DNA from 3 places in the Streptomyces sp. NPDC088124 genome. Region 3 is predicted to be linked to each of the others. Evidence: predicted binding sites of a transcription regulator. Region 3 holds the regulator's gene; each other region holds the start of a gene.
What was found. Region 3 encodes HrcA, which represses chaperone genes, less so after heat shock. Its sites were predicted from a motif close to TTNGCACTCNGNNNNNCNGAGTGCNAA; they were not measured.
Positions count from the first base shown of each region.

Region 1 (4,321 bases), on a different contig from region 3:
GTGCGCGAGCACTACGACGACGACCAGACCGCGGCGCTGGTCGCCCTGGTCGCCCTGATCAACGCGGCCAACCGGCTCGCCGTGATCGTGCACCAGCGGGGCGGCTCGTACGAGGTCGGCATGTTCGCCGCCGCGGTGAGCTGACGCGGTCAGCTGACGCGGAAGAACCCGAGAGCGGAAAAGCCCGAGGGCGGCACCTCTTCGACCCGGTCGGGTCCCAGAGGTGCCGCCCTCGGTCAGGACGGTCGATCAACCGGTCGGCCGACCGGACGCGGCGGGCGTCCGGCTGCCTGCGGCGGATCAGAAGTCCATGTCACCGCCCGGCATGCCGCCGCCGGCCGGGGCCGCACCGGCCTTCTCCGGCTTGTCGGCGATGACGGCCTCGGTGGTGAGGAACAGCGCGGCGATGGACGCGGCGTTCTGCAGCGCGGAGCGCGTGACCTTCGCCGGGTCGATGATGCCCTCGGCGATCATGTCGACGTACTCGCCGGTCGCCGCGTTCAGGCCGTGACCGACCGTCAGGTTGCGGACCTTCTCCACGACGACGCCGCCCTCAAGACCACCGTTGACGGCGATCTGCTTGAGCGGAGCCTCCAGCGCGAGCTTGACGGCCTGCGCGCCGGTCGCCTCGTCACCCGACAGCTCAAGCTTCTCGAAGACCGAGGAAGCCTGGAGCAGAGCCACGCCACCACCGGCGACGATGCCCTCCTCGACGGCGGCCTTGGCGTTGCGCACCGCGTCCTCGATGCGGTGCTTGCGCTCCTTGAGCTCGACCTCGGTCGCGGCGCCGGCCTTGATGACGGCCACGCCGCCGGCCAGCTTCGCGAGGCGCTCCTGGAGCTTCTCGCGGTCGTAGTCCGAGTCGCTGTTCTCGATCTCGGCGCGGATCTGGCTGACGCGGCCCGCGACCTGGTCGCTGTCGCCGCCACCGTCGACGATGGTCGTCTCGTCCTTGGTGATGACGACGTTGCGGGCGCGGCCGAGCAGGTCGAGACCGGCGTTCTCCAGCTTGAGGCCGACCTCCTCGGAGATGACCGTGCCGCCGGTGAGGATGGCGATGTCGTTCAGCATCGCCTTGCGGCGGTCACCGAAGCCCGGGGCCTTGACGGCGACGGACTTGAAGGTGCCCTTGAGCTTGTTGACGACCAGGGTCGACAGGGCCTCGCCCTCGACGTCCTCGGCGATGATCAGCAGCGGCTTGCCGGACTGGATGACCTTCTCCAGCAGGGGAAGGAGGTCCTTCACGCTGCCGATCTTGGAGTTGGCGATCAGGATGTACGGGTCGTCGAGCGACGCCTCCATACGCTCCATGTCCGTGGCGAAGTACGCCGAGATGTAGCCCTTGTCGAAGCGCATGCCCTCGGTGAGCTCAAGCTCCAGACCGAAGGTCTGCGACTCCTCGACGGTGATGACGCCTTCCTTGCCGACCTTGTCCATCGCCTCGGCGATGAGCTCGCCGATCTGCGTGTCGGCGGCGGAGATGGAGGCCGTCGAAGCGATCTGCTCCTTGGTCTCCACGTCCTTGGCCTGCTCCAGCAGGGCGCCGGAGACGGCCTCGACGGCCTTCTCGATGCCGCGCTTGAGGGCCATCGGGTTGGCGCCGGCCGCCACGTTGCGCAGGCCCTCGCGGACGAGCGCCTGGGCGAGGACGGTCGCGGTGGTCGTACCGTCACCGGCGACGTCGTCCGTCTTCTTGGCGACTTCCTTGACCAGCTCGGCGCCGATCTTCTCGTACGGGTCCTCGAGCTCGATCTCCTTGGCGATGGACACACCATCGTTGGTGATCGTGGGGGCGCCCCACTTCTTCTCGAGGACGACGTTGCGGCCCTTGGGACCAAGGGTGACCTTGACGGCGTCGGCGAGCTGGTTCATCCCGCGCTCGAGACCGCGCCGTGCCTCCTCGTCGAACGCGATGATCTTGGCCATGTGAAGTGGTCCTCCCGGACGGATGGGGTCTCCCCTGCTCGAACGCAGTTGAGAGCTTGGGGAAGGATTGCTCCGGACCGCGCTGGCGCCCGCGACGGACGGCCTGAGAGCCGCTGGTTCCTTGCCCCACCGACTCTTCGGGCCTCACCGACCCGGTCCTTAAGTTGTCACTCTCACTCGCAGAGTGCTAACGCCAATAATTAGCACTCGACCCATGAGAGTGCAAGCGCCCGCAGGGCGTCGTTGTGGGGTGGCGGCCGGGCGACGGGTGGGCGCGAGCACCTGAGGACTTCGCACCCGGAGCCGAGCGGACACGCGTGAGGGGCCCGTATCCCGGTGCGGGATGCGGGCCCCTCATGCGTGAGTGGGTGCAGAGTGCGTACTGACCGCGTACGTGAGTGCGTCGGTGGCCGATCGCGCCGGGATCAGACGGCGAGCTTGACCATGTCCGCCTGCGGACCCTTCTGGCCCTGCGAGATCTCGAACTCCACTCGCTGACCTTCTTCAAGGGTGCGGTAACCGTCCATCTGGATCGCGCTGTAGTGGACGAATACATCCGCACCACCGTCGACCGCGATGAAGCCGTAGCCCTTCTCCGCGTTGAACCACTTGACGGTGCCCTGAGCCATGCCAACTCCCCTATTACTGGCCCTTGGACGGGGCCACACTTCGCGCCGGAACGCGTCGACCGCGGCTGAATGTATCTGCCCAACTGCCCTCTGCAACAGGTCAATCGGACGAGAAATCTGGGCCTGGCCGAACACGCATAGTGCTGAATCCACTGCGTTCCGGGGCAAGTCGGGCCGGGCAAAGGGTACGTACACCACATACGGCGCCAGGACTTTGCCCTCATGTTGTCGCGTTCTCGCTCGCGTTCGGAGCGGGCGACGGCGGGGCGTTCCCACACTCTACCGTGCTCAACCATGTAGAACGGTCCCCTCCGCTTCTGTCGCGGAGAGGACCGTTTCCCTTACGGAGCGCGGCGGCGTCAGCCTCCGGCGACCGCCGGGATGATGGAGATGCCCGCGCCCGCCGGGGTGGCGGTCTCCAGGCCCTGCTCGAAGCGGACGTCGTCGTCGTTCACGTACACGTTCACGAAGCGGCGCAGCTTGCCGTCGTCGTCCAGGACACGCGCGGCGATGCCCGGGTGGCTCGTCTCCAGGGACTGGATGACCTCGGAGAGGTTCGCGCCCTCCGCGGGGACTTCGGCCTGGCCGGCGGTGTAGGTGCGGAGGATGGTGGGGATACGGACCTTGACGCTCATGATGGGACCTTTCTGCGAAGTCGAAGTCGGAGTCGGTGGTCGGTGGTCGGCCTGACGGATCATCGGTTCGTCAGCGGGGTCAGCTTGGCCGCGTGATCAGCTCGCGGCAAGACCGGCTTCGCGGAACGCGTCGAGACTCGGGCGGATCGTCGCCGTCGGACCGGTCGTCGGCGCCACGGCGTCCAGCGTCTTGAGCCCGTCACCGGTGTTGAGGACGACCGTGGTGAGGGCCGGGTCGAGGACGCCGGTCTCGATGAGCTTCTTCGTCACGCCGACGGTCACCCCGCCCGCGGTCTCGGCGAAGATGCCCTCGGTGCGCGCCAGCAGCTTGATCGCGTCGACGATCTGCTCGTCGTTCACGTCCTCCACCGCGCCGCCGGTGCGCCGGGCGATGTCCAGGACGTACGGGCCGTCGGCCGGGTTGCCGATCGCCAGGGACTTGGCGATGGTGTCCGGCTTCTGCGGCCGTACGACGTCGTGGCCGGCCTTGAAGGCGGTGGAGACCGGCGAGCAGCCCTCGGCCTGGGCGCCGAAGATCTTGTAGGGGCGGTCCTCGACGAGACCCAGCCTGATCAGCTCCTGGAGCCCCTTGTCGATCTTCGTGAGCTGCGATCCCGAGGCGATCGGGATGACGATCTGGTCCGGCAGCCGCCAGCCGAGCTGCTCGCAGATCTCGTACGCGAGGGTCTTGGAGCCCTCTCCGTAGTACGGCCGCAGGTTGACGTTGACGAAGCCCCAGCCCTCGCCCAGCGGGTCGCCGATGAGCTCGGAGCAGAAGCGGTTGACGTCGTCGTAGTTGCCCTCGATGCCGACCAGCTCGCCGCCGTACACCGCGGCCATGACGACCTTGCCCTGCTCCAGGTCGTGCGGGATGAAGACGCAGGAGCGGAAACCGGCGCGGGCCGCGGCGGCGCCGACGGCGCCCGCGAGGTTGCCGGTGGAGGAGCAGGAGAGGGTGGTGAAGCCGAAGGCGCGCGCGGCCTCGACGGCGATGGCGACGACGCGGTCCTTGAAGGAGTGCGTCGGGTTGCCGGAGTCGTCCTTGATGTGGAGCGAGCCGGTGATCCCCAGCTCACGGGCGAGGTTGTCGGCCTTGACCAGCTTGGTGAAACCGGGGTTGAGGCTGGGCTT
Region 1 is NZ_JBFBJB010000040.1:47,512-51,832, forward strand. Features, by position in the region: gene AB0P17_RS29130 (carboxymuconolactone decarboxylase family protein) at 1-144, shown strand, start outside; gene groL (chaperonin GroEL) at 301-1,926, opposite strand; gene AB0P17_RS29140 (cold-shock protein) at 2,352-2,555, opposite strand; gene AB0P17_RS29145 (MoaD/ThiS family protein) at 2,915-3,190, opposite strand; gene thrC (threonine synthase) at 3,287-4,321, opposite strand, start outside.
Region 1: groL (chaperonin GroEL) is a predicted target of HrcA. The motif match lies at 2,091-2,117, and genes of this name have one in related genera.

Region 2 (4,321 bases), on a different contig from region 3:
GGCGAGCGCGGCCAGGAGGGCGAGCGCGGCCAGGTGGCCTCCGGCGCGCCCGGCGGGCAGCAGGAGGGCGGCGCGGGGACGCTCTCGTACGCCGAGCAGACGCGCCGTACACAGGCCGCGCGCGCCATCGCGGCGCAGAAGTGGGGACTCGCCAGTACGCCCCTGGCCGCGCCCCCCGCGCCCGCGGTCAAGCCGGAGATCACCAACCGCAAGGGCTTCGAGATCGAGGACGAGGGGGAGGGCGAGAACCTGCCGCCCGTCTTCACCACCGTCCCGGTCAAGGACCGGGTCGTCTTCCTGACGATGGACGACGGTGCGGAGAAGGACCCCGAGCTGCTGCGGATGATGACCGAGCTGAAGATCCCGTACACCGCCTTCCTCAGCGACTACGTCATCAACGACGACTACGGCTACTTCCAGCAGATGCAGGACCGCGGGGTCACCATCCAGAACCACACGCTCAACCACCCCTACCTGCCCGGGCTCTCCTACGAGGAACAGCGGACGGAGATCTGCGACCAGCAGGACAAGCTGGGCAAGCGGTACGGGAAGCGCCCCACGCTGTTCCGGCCGCCGTACGGCAACTACAACCACGACACGCTGCGCGCCGCCAAGACCTGCGGGGTGCGGGCCGTGCCGCTGTGGACGGCCGAGGCGTACCCCGACCACATGGAGTGGCGCGAGTGGGACCGGGACCTGCACCCCGGCGACATCGTCCTCACGCACTTCCGTGGCCGCGAGGACTGGAAGGGCACCATGCCCGACATGATCCGGCACGCGATGAAGGTGATCACGGACAAGGGATACGCCGTGGCCAGGCTGGAAGACTACGTATGAGACCCGGGCACCGGCTGCTGGCCGGAGTGCTGGCGGCCGGTGCGCTCCTCACCGTCGGCTGCGCGCAGTCGGTGGACCCCATCGAACGGCTCGGGCGCAAGGCGGCGCAGAGGGTCGGCCCGCGGGCGTGGCAGGCCCCGCCGGTCGCGGGGGTCTCGCGCGGACCCGGTGTCCCTGGTGTCCCCGGTGCTCCTGGTGTTCCTGGATTCTCCGGTGTCCCCGGTATTCCGCGCGTGGCGGTTCCGGAGCCCGTCTCGCGTGCCGTCGTCGTACGCCGGAAGTGCGGGCGGCCCGCGCCGCCGGGGCGGACGGGGAAGCGCACCGCGAAGTGCCGGGGGCCGGCGCGCCCGGCCCGTGGCGTACCCGGAACGCCGACCCGCGCGCCCCGTGTTCCCGGCGTACCCGACACGCCCGACACGCGCTGACCGCGCCCGAACTCGTGTCCGGAACCATGCCCTCTCCGCTCGCGTTTCCCTCTCGGGAGTTCACGCCGCGCCCGTCCGTATTTGGCACTCCGCTTGACCGAGTGCTAATCGCGGTCATAGTCTCAGGCCTGGCACTCCCCACTGGAGAGTGCCAAAGCGCGACTGACGGATCCGGCACCCGCGACGACGGGTCCATCTGGTCGCCACCCTCAGACAGTTAACCCCGTGAGATCTCCGAAGGGGGAGGTCGGATCGTGACGACCGCCAGCACCAAGGTTGCCATCAAGCCGCTTGAGGACCGCATTGTGGTCCAGCCGCTCGACGCCGAGCAGACCACGGCCTCTGGCCTGGTTATCCCGGACACCGCCAAGGAGAAGCCCCAGGAGGGCGTCGTCCTGGCCGTGGGCCCGGGCCGTTTCGAGAACGGCGAGCGGCTCCCGCTCGACGTTTCCGTCGGCGATGTCGTTCTGTACAGCAAGTACGGCGGCACCGAGGTGAAGTACAGCGGCGAGGAGTACCTCGTCCTCTCGGCTCGCGACGTGCTCGCGATCATCGAGAAGTAACTCACCGAAGATTTACTTTTGCTTTTGAGCTGCGCCCCTGGCCCCCCTGCGAATGCCGGGTGGACAGGGGCGCAGCTCATTTGAGAGGACAGAGAAGCTCCCATGGCGAAGATCCTGAAGTTCGACGAGGACGCCCGTCGCGCCCTTGAGCGCGGCGTCAACAAGCTTGCCGACACGGTGAAGGTGACGATCGGCCCCAAGGGCCGCAACGTCGTCATCGACAAGAAGTTCGGCGCCCCCACCATCACCAACGACGGTGTCACGATCGCCCGCGAGGTCGAGCTCGACGACCCGTACGAGAACCTCGGCGCCCAGCTCGTGAAGGAGGTGGCGACCAAGACCAACGACATCGCGGGTGACGGCACCACCACCGCCACCGTGCTGGCGCAGGCGCTGGTCCGCGAGGGTCTGCGCAACGTCGCCGCGGGCGCTTCCCCGGCCTCCCTGAAGAAGGGCATCGACGCCGCGGTCAAGGCCGTCTCCGACGAGCTGCTCGCGACCGCCCGCCCGATCGACGACAAGTCCGACATCGCCGCCGTCGCCGCGCTCTCCGCGCAGGACGAGCAGGTCGGCGAGCTCATCGCCGAGGCGATGGACAAGGTCGGCAAGGACGGTGTCATCACCGTCGAGGAGTCCAACACCTTCGGTCTGGAGCTGGACTTCACCGAGGGCATGGCCTTCGACAAGGGCTACCTGTCCCCCTACATGGTGACCGACCAGGAGCGTATGGAGGCCGTCCTCGACGACCCGTACATCCTGATCCACCAGGGCAAGATCGGTTCGATCCAGGACCTGCTCCCGCTGCTGGAGAAGGTCATCCAGGGCGGCAGCTCCAAGCCGCTGCTGATCATCGCCGAGGATGTCGAGGGCGAGGCGCTCTCCACCCTCGTCGTCAACAAGATCCGCGGCACGTTCAACGCCGTCGCGGTCAAGGCCCCCGGCTTCGGTGACCGCCGTAAGGCCATGCTCGGCGACATCGCCACCCTCACCGGTGCGACCGTCATCGCCGAGGAGGTCGGCCTCAAGCTCGACCAGGCCGGTCTGGACGTGCTGGGCTCCGCCCGCCGCGTCACCGTCACCAAGGACGACACGACCATCGTCGACGGCTCCGGTGCCGCCGACGAGATCACCGGCCGCGTCAACCAGATCAAGGCCGAGATCGAGACCACGGACTCCGACTGGGACCGCGAGAAGCTCCAGGAGCGCCTCGCGAAGCTGGCCGGCGGCGTGTGCGTGATCCGCGTCGGCGCCGCCACCGAGGTGGAGCTGAAGGAGAAGAAGCACCGTCTGGAGGACGCCATCTCCGCGACCCGCGCCGCGGTCGAGGAGGGCATCGTCTCCGGTGGTGGCTCCGCTCTGGTGCACGCCGCCAAGGTGCTGGAGGGCAACCTCGGCAAGGAGGGCGACGAGGCCACCGGTGTCGCGGTCGTCCGCCGCGCCGTCGTCGAGCCGCTGCGCTGGATCGCCGAGAACGCCGGCCTTGAGGGCTACGTCATCACCTCGAAGGTGGCGGACCTGGACAAGGGCCACGGCTTCAACGCCTCCACCGGCGAGTACGTCGACCTGGTGAAGGCCGGCGTCATCGACCCGGTCAAGGTCACGCGCTCCGCCCTGGAGAACGCCGCGTCCATCGCCGCGCTGCTGCTCACGACCGAGACCCTGGTCGTCGAGAAGCCGGCCGAGGAAGAGGCCGAGGCGGGCCACGGCGGCCACGGCCACAGCCACTGACGTCCTTCGCGGCTCAACCGTGAGTACCTGAGGTGACAAGCGGCCGGGCCCGGTACCCCCTGGAGGGGTGCCGGGCCCGGCTGTTGCCGTGGTGCCGGGTCACTGCGGGCCGTACTTGCGCCCCGCCTTCGAGGTGATCCCGCCGAGCAGCCCGCGCGGGGCCAGTTTCGCCGCACCCATCAGCGCCTTGTAGCGCGGATCCGGTACGGACACGGTCTTCCCGCGCGCCAGATCCGCCAGCGCGGCCGCCACCAGCTTGTCCGCGTCCAGCCACATCCACCCCGGGATGTTGTCCGTGCCCATCCCGGCCCGGTCATGGAACTCGGTCCGTGTGAAACCGGGGCACAGCGCCATCAGCCGCACCCCTGTGCCGGCCAGATCCCGCGCCGCGCCCTGGGTGAACTGCACGACCCACGCCTTCGAGGCGCCGTACGTCCCCCTCGGCAGGAACGCGGCGACCGACGCCACATTGACGACTCCGCCCCGCCCGCGCGTCCGCATCCCCGAGACACCGGCCGACGTCAGCCGCAGCACCGCCTCGCAGTGCACCTTCAGCATCGTCAGCTCGTCCTCCATCGACACGTCGAGAAAACGGCCCTTGCTGCCGAAACCCGCGTTGTTGACCAGCAGGTCCACCGCGTGAATGCGGTCCGAGAGCCGCTTCTCCACCGCCTCGATCCCGGCGTCCGTGGACAGGTCGGCGGTGAGCACCTCGGCCTCGATGCCGTGCAGATCGTGCAGTTCCGTGGCCTGGTCCCGCAGGCGCTC
Region 2 is NZ_JBFBJB010000003.1:144,561-148,881, forward strand. Features, by position in the region: gene AB0P17_RS03425 (polysaccharide deacetylase family protein) at 1-837, shown strand, start outside; gene groES (co-chaperone GroES) at 1,517-1,825, shown strand; gene groL (chaperonin GroEL) at 1,928-3,553, shown strand; gene AB0P17_RS03440 (SDR family oxidoreductase) at 3,653-4,321, opposite strand, start outside.
Region 2: groES (co-chaperone GroES) is a predicted target of HrcA. The motif match lies at 1,344-1,370, and genes of this name have one in related genera.

Region 3 (4,321 bases):
GAAGAGCGGGTTGGTCATGGCCTGCTTGTGCAGGGCGTTGGCCCCGGACTCCGGGCAGACCAGGAAGGCGGTGCCGAGCTGCGCCGCGTCGGCGCCCGCCGCGAGTGCGGCGGCGATCTGGCCACCGCGCATGAGGCCGCCCGCGGCGATGACCGGCAGCTCGACGGCCTCCCTGACCTGCGCGATCAGCGAGAGGAGTCCGATGCCCGCGCCGTCGGTGGCGGGGTCGTCACGGTGTGTCCCCTGGTGGCCGCCGGCCTCGATGCCCTGCACACAGACGGCGTCGGCGCCGGACCACTGGGCGGTCTGGGCCTCCTCGGGCGTGGTCACGGTGACGACCGTGTACGTACCGACCCCCGCGAACGCGTCGAGGGTGGTCCTGGTCGGGCACCCGAAGGTGAAGGAGACGACCGGCACCGGGTCGTCGAGCAGGATGGCGAGCTTGGCCTCGTACGCGTCGTCCCACCCGGTCTCGGGGTCGCCGAGAGGGGTCTCGTACCAGGTGGCCTCACCGGCGAGCTGGTTACGGTAGACCTCGACGGCGGCGCGGTCGGCGTAGCGCGCCTGCGGCATGAAGAGGTTGACGCCGAAGGGCCGGCCGGTGAGACCCCGGACCTGCTTGATCTCTTCGTACATGCCGTCGACCGTCTTGTAGCCGGCGGCGAGGAACCCGAGACCTCCGGCCTCGGAGACGGCCGAGGCGAGCTGCGGGCAGGACGCGCCGCCCGCCATGGGGGCCTGCACGATCGGATACCGGCAGAGATCGGTCAGTGCGGAGGACATGCAGGCATGGTGCCATGTCAGCCACGGCACCTCCGAATCGGCACCGCACCAGGCAGGACGCGGGGTCCGGAGGCCGTCCCCGGCCCCGGCCCGAACGAACCGCGCGCTGCCCGTTGAGGCAGCATTCAAAGGGCCCGCCTACCGCCCGTTGAAGGCGTCCTTCAAGCGCGAGAACAGCCCCTGCCGCCCTGGCTGACCGCACTGACCCGGGGGCCAACCCCCGGACCCCCGGCCGGACAAACCCGCCTACCGCCCGTTGAACGCGTCCTTCAAACGCGAGAACAACCCCTGCTGCCCTGGCTGGAACTGGCCCGTGGGCCGTTCCTCGCCGCGGAGCTGGGCCAGTTCGCGCAGCAGGCGCTCCTGCTCGGGGTCCATCTTCGTCGGGGTCATGACCTCGACATGGACGATCAGATCGCCCCGGCCACCGCCGCGGAGGTGCGTGATGCCGCGGCCGTGCAGCGGGATCGACTGGCCGGACTGCGTGCCGGGCCGTACGTCGATCTCCTCCATGCCGTCGAGCGTCTCCAGCGGGCACTTCGTGCCCAGCGCCGCCGCGGTCATCGGGATCGTCACCGTGCAGTGCAGATCGTCGCCGCGCCGCTGGAACGTCGCGTGCGGGACCTCGTGGATCTCCACGTACAGGTCACCGGCGGGGCCGCCGCCCGGGCCGACCTCGCCCTCGCCCGCGAGCTGGATCCGGGTGCCGTTGTCGACGCCCGCGGGGATCTTGACCGTGAGCGTACGGCGGGAGCGGATCCGGCCGTCGCCCGCGCACTCGGGGCACGGCGTCGGCACGACCGTGCCGAAGCCCTGGCACTGCGGGCAGGGCCGCGAGGTCATGACCTGGCCCAGGAAGGAGCGGGTGACCTGTGAGACCTCGCCGCGGCCGCGGCACATGTCGCAGGTCTGGGCGGAGGTGCCGGGCGCGGCGCCCTCGCCCGAGCAGGTCGTGCAGACGATCGCCGTGTCGACCTGGATGTCCTTGGTCGTGCCGAAGGCCGCCTCGTTGAGGTCGATCTCCAGCCGGATCATCGCGTCCTGGCCGCGCCGCGTCCGCGAGCGCGGGCCGCGCTGCGACGCCGTACCGAAGAACGCGTCCATGATGTCCGAGAAGTTGCCGAAGCCGCCGGCTCCGAACCCTCCCGCGCCGCCGCCCCCGTTGGAGGACAGCGGGTCGCCGCCGAGGTCGTAGACCTGCTTCTTCTGCGGGTCCGACAACACCTCGTACGCGGCGTTGATCTCCTTGAAGCGCTCTTGCGTCTTCGGATCGGGATTGACATCCGGGTGCAGCTCGCGCGCGAGCCTGCGGAATGCCTTCTTGATCTCGTCCTGAGATGCGTCGCGGCGTACGCCGAGTACGGCGTAGTAGTCCGTGGCCACTTACGACTCCGCCAGGATCTGTCCGACGTAACGTGCCACTGCGCGTACCGCTCCCATCGTTCCGGGGTAGTCCATGCGGGTCGGTCCGACCACGCCGAGTTTGGCGACTGCCTCGTCGCCCGAACCGTAGCCGACCGCGACGACGGACGTGGAGTTGAGGCCCTCATGGGCGTTCTCGTGCCCGATACGTACGGTCATGCCGGGGTCCGCGGCCTCGCCGAGCAGCTTGAGGAGCACCACATGCTCCTCCAGCGCCTCCAGCACCGGCCGGATGGTCAGAGGAAAGTCGTGTCCGAAGCGGGTGATGTTGGCGGTTCCGCCGATCATCAGCCGTTCCTCGGTCTCCTCGACCAGGGTTTCCAGCAGGGTCGCGAGAACCGCCGACACGGTCCCCCGGTCCTCCTGCTCGAAGGAGTCGGGCAGGTCCTGCACGAGCTGCGGGACGTCCGTGAAGCGGCGTCCGACGATCCGGCTGTTGAGCCGGGCCCGCAGATCGGCGAGAGAGGTCTCGCCGAACGGCGCGGGGCAGTCGACCAGGCGCTGCTCGACCCGTCCGGTGTCCGTGATCAGGACGAGCATCAGCCGGGCGGGCGCGAGCGCCAGCAGCTCCACGTGCCGCACCGTCGAACGGGTCAGCGAGGGGTACTGGACGACGGCCACCTGCCGGGTGAGCTGCGCGAGCAGCCGCACCGTACGGCCCACGACGTCGTCGAGGTCCACGGCTCCGTCCAGCAGGTTCTGGATGGCACGGCGCTCCGGCAGGGACAGGGGCTTGACCCCGGCCAGCCGGTCGACGAAGAGCCGGTAGCCCTTGTCGGTCGGGATGCGCCCGGCGCTGGTGTGCGGCTGGGCGATGAAGCCCTCGTCCTCCAGCACCGCCATGTCGTTGCGCACGGTCGCCGGGGAGACACCCAGTTTGTGCCGCTCGGTGAGTGCCTTGGAGCCGACGGGCTCCTCGGTGCCGACGTAGTCCTGGACGATCGCGCGCAACACCTCGAGTCTGCGTTCGCTGAGCATGGCGCACACCTCCCGATGTCGTCCGTCGTCCTTCGCCCGCCGCTGCGCTCATTGGCACTCGTTCCTGCGGAGTGCCAGCGCTCCCGGTTCAGTGTACGGCCGTAAGGCGTATCCCGAGCAAGAGCGGCCGACCAGGCTACCCGGCGGATCCCGGCGGAATCCCGGCGCCGGATGTCAGTGCTCTCCCGTAGCGTCCCGGTATGGACGTCCGTTGGGAAGAGTACGGGTGGGAGCGGCTGGCCCCCGGAGTGGGCCGCAGACGCCTGCCGGGGTGGGACGCGACCGTCGGTCTGGTGGCCGGTGAGCGGGGCGCGCTGCTCTACGACACGGGGTCGACGCTGCGGGAGGGCGCCGAACTCCGGGCGCAGACGCGGGCGCTGCTCGGCGGCCGGCGCGTGACGCATGTCGCATTCAGCCATCCGCATTTCGATCATGTGCTCGGGGCGGCGGCGTTCTCGGGGGTGGCGGTCTACGGGGCGGTGGGGGCGGCGGAGCTGCTGTCCGGGGGCGGCGCGGGCGGCCCCGCCGGGAGCCTGTACGAGGAGGCGGTGCGGGAGGGTGTCGCGGAGGCCGAGGCGGCCGAGGCGGTGGACCTGCTGGTACGGCCGGGGCACGCGGTGTGCGGGGAGCTGACGCTGGACCTGGGCGGCGGGCGGCGGGTGCTGCTGGCGAACGTCGGCCCGGGGCACACCGCGCACGACCTGGCGCTGCTGGTGCCGGGGGCGGGCGGGGAGCCTCCCGGCGCCCCGGCGGTGGTCTTCTGCGGGGACCTGGTGGAGGAGTCGGGCGAGCCCCAGGCGGGCCCCGACGCGGTCCCGGCGTGCTGGCCCGCCGCCCTGGACCGGCTGCTGGCGCTGGGCGGCGGGGACGGGGCGGTGTACGTACCGGGGCACGGGGCGGTGGTGGACGCGGCGTTCGTACGGGCGCAACGGGACGCGCTGGCGGCGCGGTTCGGCGGGTCGGGGCCGCCCGCGTAGCCCGGCGGGCGACCCCCGCATATCGTCGTGCGCATGCGCAGCTACAGCCCCGATCTGACGCCCCCGTGGAAGAAGTCCACGCCCGCGCCGGAGGTCCCCGCCGAACCCGATCTGGTGGTCGAGGAGGTGACGACGGGCTTCTGCGGCGCGGTGATCCGCTG
Region 3 is NZ_JBFBJB010000079.1:31,857-36,177, reverse strand. Features, by position in the region: gene AB0P17_RS39150 (nitronate monooxygenase) at 1-783, opposite strand, end outside; gene dnaJ (molecular chaperone DnaJ) at 1,030-2,166, opposite strand; gene hrcA (heat-inducible transcriptional repressor HrcA) at 2,167-3,183, opposite strand; gene AB0P17_RS39135 (MBL fold metallo-hydrolase) at 3,384-4,160, shown strand; gene AB0P17_RS39130 (DUF3097 domain-containing protein) at 4,194-4,321, shown strand, end outside.